Regions from separate parts of the Pseudoalteromonas sp. DL2-H2.2 genome, predicted to be linked through region 2. Evidence: predicted binding sites of a transcription regulator. Region 2 holds the regulator's gene; the other holds the start of a gene.
The links. Region 2 encodes NrdR, which represses ribonucleotide reductase genes. Its sites were predicted from a motif close to AAACACNANATNTNGTGTTT; they were not measured.
Positions count from the first base shown of each region.

Region 1: a site for NrdR is predicted at 2,243-2,262, ahead of nrdA (class 1a ribonucleoside-diphosphate reductase subunit alpha). Genes of this name have one in related genera too.

Region 1 is NZ_JAKGBD010000007.1:65,723-69,145, forward strand. Features, by position in the region: gene nrdA (class 1a ribonucleoside-diphosphate reductase subunit alpha) at 1-2,177, opposite strand, end outside; gene L1285_RS13380 (HAD family hydrolase) at 2,544-3,191, opposite strand; gene ubiG (bifunctional 2-polyprenyl-6-hydroxyphenol methylase/3-demethylubiquinol 3-O-methyltransferase UbiG) at 3,188-3,423, opposite strand, start outside.
Region 2 is NZ_JAKGBD010000004.1:400,331-403,753, forward strand. Features, by position in the region: gene thrC (threonine synthase) at 1-6, shown strand, start outside; gene glyA (serine hydroxymethyltransferase) at 262-1,518, shown strand; gene nrdR (transcriptional regulator NrdR) at 1,683-2,135, shown strand; gene ribD (bifunctional diaminohydroxyphosphoribosylaminopyrimidine deaminase/5-amino-6-(5-phosphoribosylamino)uracil reductase RibD) at 2,132-3,250, shown strand; gene L1285_RS09875 (riboflavin synthase) at 3,257-3,423, shown strand, end outside.

The sequences.
Region 1 (3,423 bases), on a different contig from region 2:
ACGCCCAGTTTATATGCAGTAAGCAGATCTTTGAGCAACAGCTTCATTGGTACTTTACCGCCTTCAAACTTAGTCGGATCGTAGTTGGTATTTGCCGAAATTGTTTGGTCGACGAATTTTTGCATAATACCTACCAGACCTAAATAACCATCGTTTGACGGGATATCCCATAATAGCTCGTAGTTATTCTTCAATCGCTCGTACTCAGGCACGACTTGTTTAAGGATACCATCTTTACTGGCCTTAACGCTAATGTGACCACGCGGTGGTTCAATACCATTGGTTGCATTTGAGATCTGAGAAGAGGTCTCAGACGGCATCAGTGCAGACAAGGTTGAGTTACGCATACCGTATTGCATGATGTCCTGACGCAGTGCATCCCAGTCCAGGTGCAGTGGCTCACTACAAATAGTGTCGACATCTTTTTTGTAGGTATCGATTGGCATAATGCCTTTTGCGTAAGTCGTCTCATTAAATTTAGGACATGCACCACGTTCCTGAGCCAGCTTGTTAGACGCTTTCATCAGGTAATACTGAATGGCTTCAAATGTTCTGTGCGTCAGGCCGTTGGCACTGCCATCTGAATATTTCACGCCATTCTTAGCCAGGTAGTAGGCAAAGTTTATGACACCAATACCCAGTGTACGACGTCCCATAGTGGCATTCTTTGCCGCTGGGACAGGGTAGTCCTGGAAGTCTAGCAGGTTGTCGAGTGCACGAACGGCCAGCTCAGCTAACTCTTCGAGTTCATCCAGGCTGCTGATGGCACCCAGGTTAAATGCAGACAGGGTACACAGTGCAATTTCACCTTCTTCGTCATTAACGTGACTCAATGGCTTAGTCGGCAACGCAATTTCCAGACACAGGTTAGACTGGCGGATAGGCGCAACTTTGGCATCAAACGGACTGTGCGTGTTGCAGTGGTCTACGTTTTGCAGATAGATACGGCCTGTACTGGCACGCTCCTGCGCAAACATAGAGAACAGCTCAAGTGCTTTAATGCGTTTCTTACGGATTGACTCGTCCTGCTCGTACTGTGCGTACAGGCGCTCAAATTTGTCCTGATCTTCAAAGAAGGCATCATACAGGCCCGGTACATCTGACGGACTGAATAGTGTGATGTAATCATCTTTGATCAGACGCGTGTACATGGTTTTGTTGAACTGTACACCGTAGTCAAGGTGTCTTACCCGGTTCTCTTCAACACCACGGTTATTTTTCAGTACCAGCAGGTTCTCAACTTCCAGGTGCCAAAGCGGGTAAAACAGCGTTGCTGCTCCGCCACGTACGCCACCCTGAGAGCAGCTCTTTACAGCTGTCTGGAAGTGTTTATAAAAAGGAATACAACCTGTGTGGAATGCTTCGCCATTGCGAATAGGGCTACCCAGCGCACGAATTCGACCTGCATTGACACCGATCCCGGCACGCTGACTGACATATTTTACGATGGCAGACGAGGTGGCGTTAATCGAATCTAGGCTATCTGCCGTTTCGATTAATACACATGAGCTAAACTGACGCGTTGGTGTACGTACGCCCGACATAATAGGCGTCGGTAACGAGATCTTGAACTGAGACACCGCGTCGTAAAAACGCTTGATGTAGTCAAGGCGCGTTTCTTTTGGATAATCAGAAAACAGGCTGGCTGCAACCAGAATATACAAAAACTGCGCACTTTCGTAGATTTCGCCAGTAACGCGGTTCTGAACCAGGTATTTACCTTCCAGCTGTTTTACCGCAGCATAGCTGAACGACATATCACGGTCATGATCAAGGAAGTCGTTTAGTTGCTCATATTCTTCGCGGGTATAATCGGTCAACAGACCTGCATCGTAGCGCTTGTCTTCAACCAATTTAGTCACGTGGTCGTAAAGATGAGGCGGCTCAAACTGGCCATAGGCCTTCTTACGCAAATGGAATACAGCAAGACGCGCCGCAAGATATTGGTAGTCTGGTGTATCTTTTGAGATCAGATCGGCAGCTGCTTTGATGATAGTCTCATGGATGTCTTCTGTGCGAATACCATCATAAAACTGAATGTGAGACTTAAGCTCTACCTGAGAAACCGACACATTATTCAGGCCTTCGGCAGCCCAGTTTATCACTCGATGAATTTTATCTAAATCAAGCGGCTCTTTACGGCCGTTACGTTTACTGACAGATAATTGTTGGTTCATAGCTACGCCTGTATTCCCCCGGAATGCGGTAATTGTCATCGCATATTCATAATTGCTTAGCATTTCACCACTATATATGGTGTCTGCTAGAAAGAGGATCACAAGATAGTGGGGTTATCACCATTTTGCAATAGAACAACTTTCCATGGATTGTGGATAACATAGGGATAATATTTCTATGTTAGTGAATACTAACCTTCTGCTATCCAACATCCCAGTAAGCAAAAAAAAATCAACTCGCGTCAGCCGATTTTTCGCTTTTTTTAAGAAATTTTCGCAAATTGCACGACTGTTTTTTTTCTGCGCAAGTTTGTTCTCAATATAGTATAAAACACAACATATAGTGGTGTTTTATTATTAAAGGCACTAAATATGAGAAAATAGTGATTCTGGGTTAGTAAGATCCAGATCCGCAGACCAGCTTTGTGCCTCTTTAAGGGATGGAATGAATCCCCATAAGGCTGCGGCTGAACGCATACCCGCTGCTTTCGCCGCGGCAATATCGCGTGCTGCGTCCCCCACATAAATACATTGCTCTGGGTCCACGCCCAATCTCTCGGCGACGAGCAGCAGAGGTTCTGGGTGTGGTTTGGCAACGCTTAAGGTATCGCCGCAGACAACGACCTCAATGTCGTTTAGTGCCTCTATCTGCTCCAGCAAAGGCAGAGTCAGAAAAGTCGGCTTATTGGTCATAATGCCCGTTTTTATCCCCTTATGTGCAAGTGTCTCTAAGAGTGATTCAACGCCTGAAAAACAGCGTGAGTGCACCGCCAGATTTTGCGCGTAGTAGTCGAGCACCTGTTGTTTGAGCATCTCGAAGTCGAACTCGCTCAGCTTATCGCCAAAGCCAACTTCCAATAGCGCTTTCACACCATTTGAGATAGCAGGACTATAAGCTGCAGGCTCTACTTGTGGCATGCCATGTCTTTGCAATACATCGTTAAGTGCGGCACCCAGGTCATCACGGGTATCGAGCAAGGTACCATCGAGGTCAAAAATTACAGCCTGTGTCATGCGAGCTTCTCGAAGTGGAGGAGGTAATTCACACTGACGTCATCGCTCAGCGTAAAGGTTTTACCAAAGGGGTTGTAGTTAATCCCGGCAGCGCGTCGTACTTTCAGCCCTTCGGCTTCTGCCCAGCCAATTAAAGTAGAAGGGCGAATGAATTTATTGTGGTCATGGGTACCCGGTGGCACCATCTTCAGTACACGCTCAGCGGCAACAACGGCCAGCAAAAAGGCTTTGT
Region 2 (3,423 bases):
GGTTAAACCCTGGTAAGTTGCTTTGCTGGTGACCCTCTGAGGCATCGGCAAAGCCCATTCAGTAGATTTCAATTTGAAATGTAATTTCGTATTTTAATAAAAAATATAAATGTTTAAATAAAAAAATATCATCCCCCAAACACTGTGAAATAAATTCAATCCTTGATTAAATAGGCTCACGCCGATTTCATAGGCAAATGGCCGCAATTTGCGTACAATCAAGCCTTCAAAAACCAATCTTACGTGTACCTAGGAGACACCATGTTAGAACGTAACATGAATATTGCAGATTTTGACCCTGAACTAGCTCAAGCGATCCAGTCGGAAACAACTCGTCAGGAAGAGCACATCGAGCTTATCGCATCTGAAAACTACTGTAGCCCGCGTGTACTAGAGGCTCAGGGGTCGCAGTTAACTAACAAATATGCTGAAGGTTATCCGGGTAAGCGCTACTACGGTGGCTGTGAGCACGTTGACGTGGTTGAGCAACTGGCGATTGACCGTGCCTGTGAACTGTTTGGATGTGACTACGCGAACGTTCAGCCACACGCAGGTTCTCAGGCAAATGCCGCGGTTTTCCAGGCATTACTTCAGCCGCACGACACCGTTCTGGGCATGAGCCTGGCACACGGTGGTCACCTGACTCACGGCTCTCACGTGAACTTCTCAGGTAAGACTTACAATGCGATTCAGTACGGTCTGAATGAAGAAACGGGCGAAATTGACTACGCGCAGGTAGAAGCGCTGGCATTAGAGCACAAGCCAAAAATGATCATCGGCGGTTTCTCGGCTTACTCAGGTATTGTTGACTGGGCGAAATTCCGTGAGATTGCAGACAAAGTAGGTGCTTACCTGCTGGTCGATATGGCACACGTAGCGGGTCTGGTTGCTGCGGGTATCTACCCAAGTCCAATTCCACACGCACACGTTGTGACAACGACTACACACAAAACACTGGCTGGTCCTCGCGGTGGTCTGATCCTGTCTGCATGTGGCGACGCCGACATCTATAAAAAGCTTAACAGCGCGGTTTTCCCGGGCGGTCAGGGTGGTCCTCTGTGTCACGTGATTGCAGCCAAAGCCGTTGCATTCAAAGAAGCGTTACAGGACGACTTCAAAGCTTACCAAACGCAAGTGGTTAAAAACGCCCAAGCTATGGTGGCTGTACTTCAGGAGCGTGGCTACAAAGTGGTGTCTGGTAAGACTGACAACCACCTGTTCCTACTGGATTTGATCGACAAAGACATCACAGGTAAAGATGCCGACGCAGCGCTTGGCCGTGCCAACATCACGGTTAACAAGAACTCAGTACCTAACGATCCGCGTTCTCCGTTCGTTACTTCAGGTCTGCGCATTGGTTCACCGGCAATTACCCGTCGTGGCTTTAAAGAAGCTGAAGCAAGCGAGCTGGCAGGCTGGATCTGTGATGTACTGGACAACATCGAAGACGAGTCAGTTCAGGCACAAGTGAAAGAAAAAGTGAAAGCAATCTGCGCTAAACTGCCTGTATACGCATAAATCTCAGATACCACAGAGATAGCAAAGAAGGCTGCACTGAGTGCGGCCTTTTTTATGTGCACCCACTGGCACTATCTTGATATACTTCTGGCAATTGGCTCAAAGTGTGCTCTCAATTAAATGAGGCGCTTTGGGTGTTTGTCAGTTTTTCATAGTGAGCGTTTATGCACTGCCCATTTTGTACAGCAAAAGAAACCAAAGTGATTGATTCGCGGTTAGTCGGCTCGGGCCATCAGGTTCGCAGGCGGCGTGAATGTATTTTATGTCATGAGCGTTTCACCACCTTTGAAGGCGCTGAGCTGGTGATGCCCAGGGTCATTAAACAAGATGGCTCACGAGAGCCATTCAATGAAGATAAGTTGCAAAATGGTCTGCATCGCGCACTGGAGAAGCGTCCGGTGAGCACCGAGCAGATTGAAGAAGTGGTCCATCAGATCAAGTCTCAGTTGCGCGCCACCGGTGAGCGCGAAGTGCCCAGTCAGCTGGTGGGTGAATGTATTATGGAAGCGCTGAAAAAACTCGATAAAGTGGCCTATGTTCGTTTTGCGTCGGTCTATCGCTGTTTTGAAGACGTGAAAGAGTTTGGCGAAGAAATTGCCCGACTGGGGGATGAATGAGTTTTACACAAGCCGATCAGACTTATATGGCACGCGCCATTGAACTGGCGCAACAGGGCCGCTTTACCACTACCCCAAATCCCAATGTCGGCTGCGTCATCGTCAAAAACGGTGAGATTGTTGGTGAAGGCTTTCATTTGCGCGCCGGCGAGCCTCATGCAGAAGTGCATGCGCTGCGACAAGCTCAAGCGCGTGCCCGTGGTGCAACAGCTTATGTCACCCTGGAGCCCTGTAGTCACTACGGTCGTACACCGCCGTGCGCAAAAGGGCTGATTGAGGCCGGCGTGAGCAAAGTTATTGCCGCTATGGTTGACCCCAATCCGGAAGTGGCCGGGCGAGGGCTTGCGATGCTCAATGAGGCCGGGATAGAAACGGCTTTTGGGTTGCTCGAGCAGCAGGCTCGCGCACTGAATAAGGGCTTTTTGAAACGTATGGAGCAGGGGCGTCCGTATGTGGTCTGTAAACTTGCAGCAAGCCTGGATGGTAAAACGGCATTGGGCAATGGCGAAAGTAAATGGATCACCGGGCCCGCAGCACGGCGCGATGTACAGCTGGGCCGGGCACAAAGTTGCGCGATTTTAACCGGCGCCGATACTGTGCTGGTCGACGATGCGCGCCTCAATGTAAGGGCTGAGGAATTGACGGATATTGAGCGCCCCGTAGAGCAGTGGCGTCAGCCTGTTCGGGTGATCATCGACTCGCAAAACCGTCTTCATCCCGAGCTGGCGTTATTTAAAATTCCATCTCCCGTCGTTATTTTGCGTTCAGACCTTGATAATCAGCACAACTGGCCACATTTCGTAGAGCAAATTAAGATTAACACCCGGGCAGGTAAAATTGACCTGCAAGCGGCGCTGAATACGCTGGCTGAGCGCAATATTAATCAGATCTGGCTGGAAGCGGGGGCGACGCTGGCGGGGGCCATGCATCAGCAAGGCCTGATTGATGAGTACCTGATCTATCTGGCGCCCAAGATCATTGGTACGGATGGCAGAGACTTATTCAACAGTGCAGCGCTTTCGTCGATGAGCCAGATCACTGAACTACAGTTCACCGAGGTCACCTCGATTGGCACCGATATTCGTATTACGGCACACAAACAACAAGGTAAGTAAGGCATTATGTTTACAGGCATCATTGAAGCAACGGGCACATTGACCGAGTTAACGCTCAAGCAAGGTGATCTCAGCGTGCGGATTAGCAGCGCAACACTGGATATGGATGATGTGCAACTGGGAGACAGCATTGCGACCAATGGGGTGTGCCTGACCGTTGTTGAAAAGTTTTC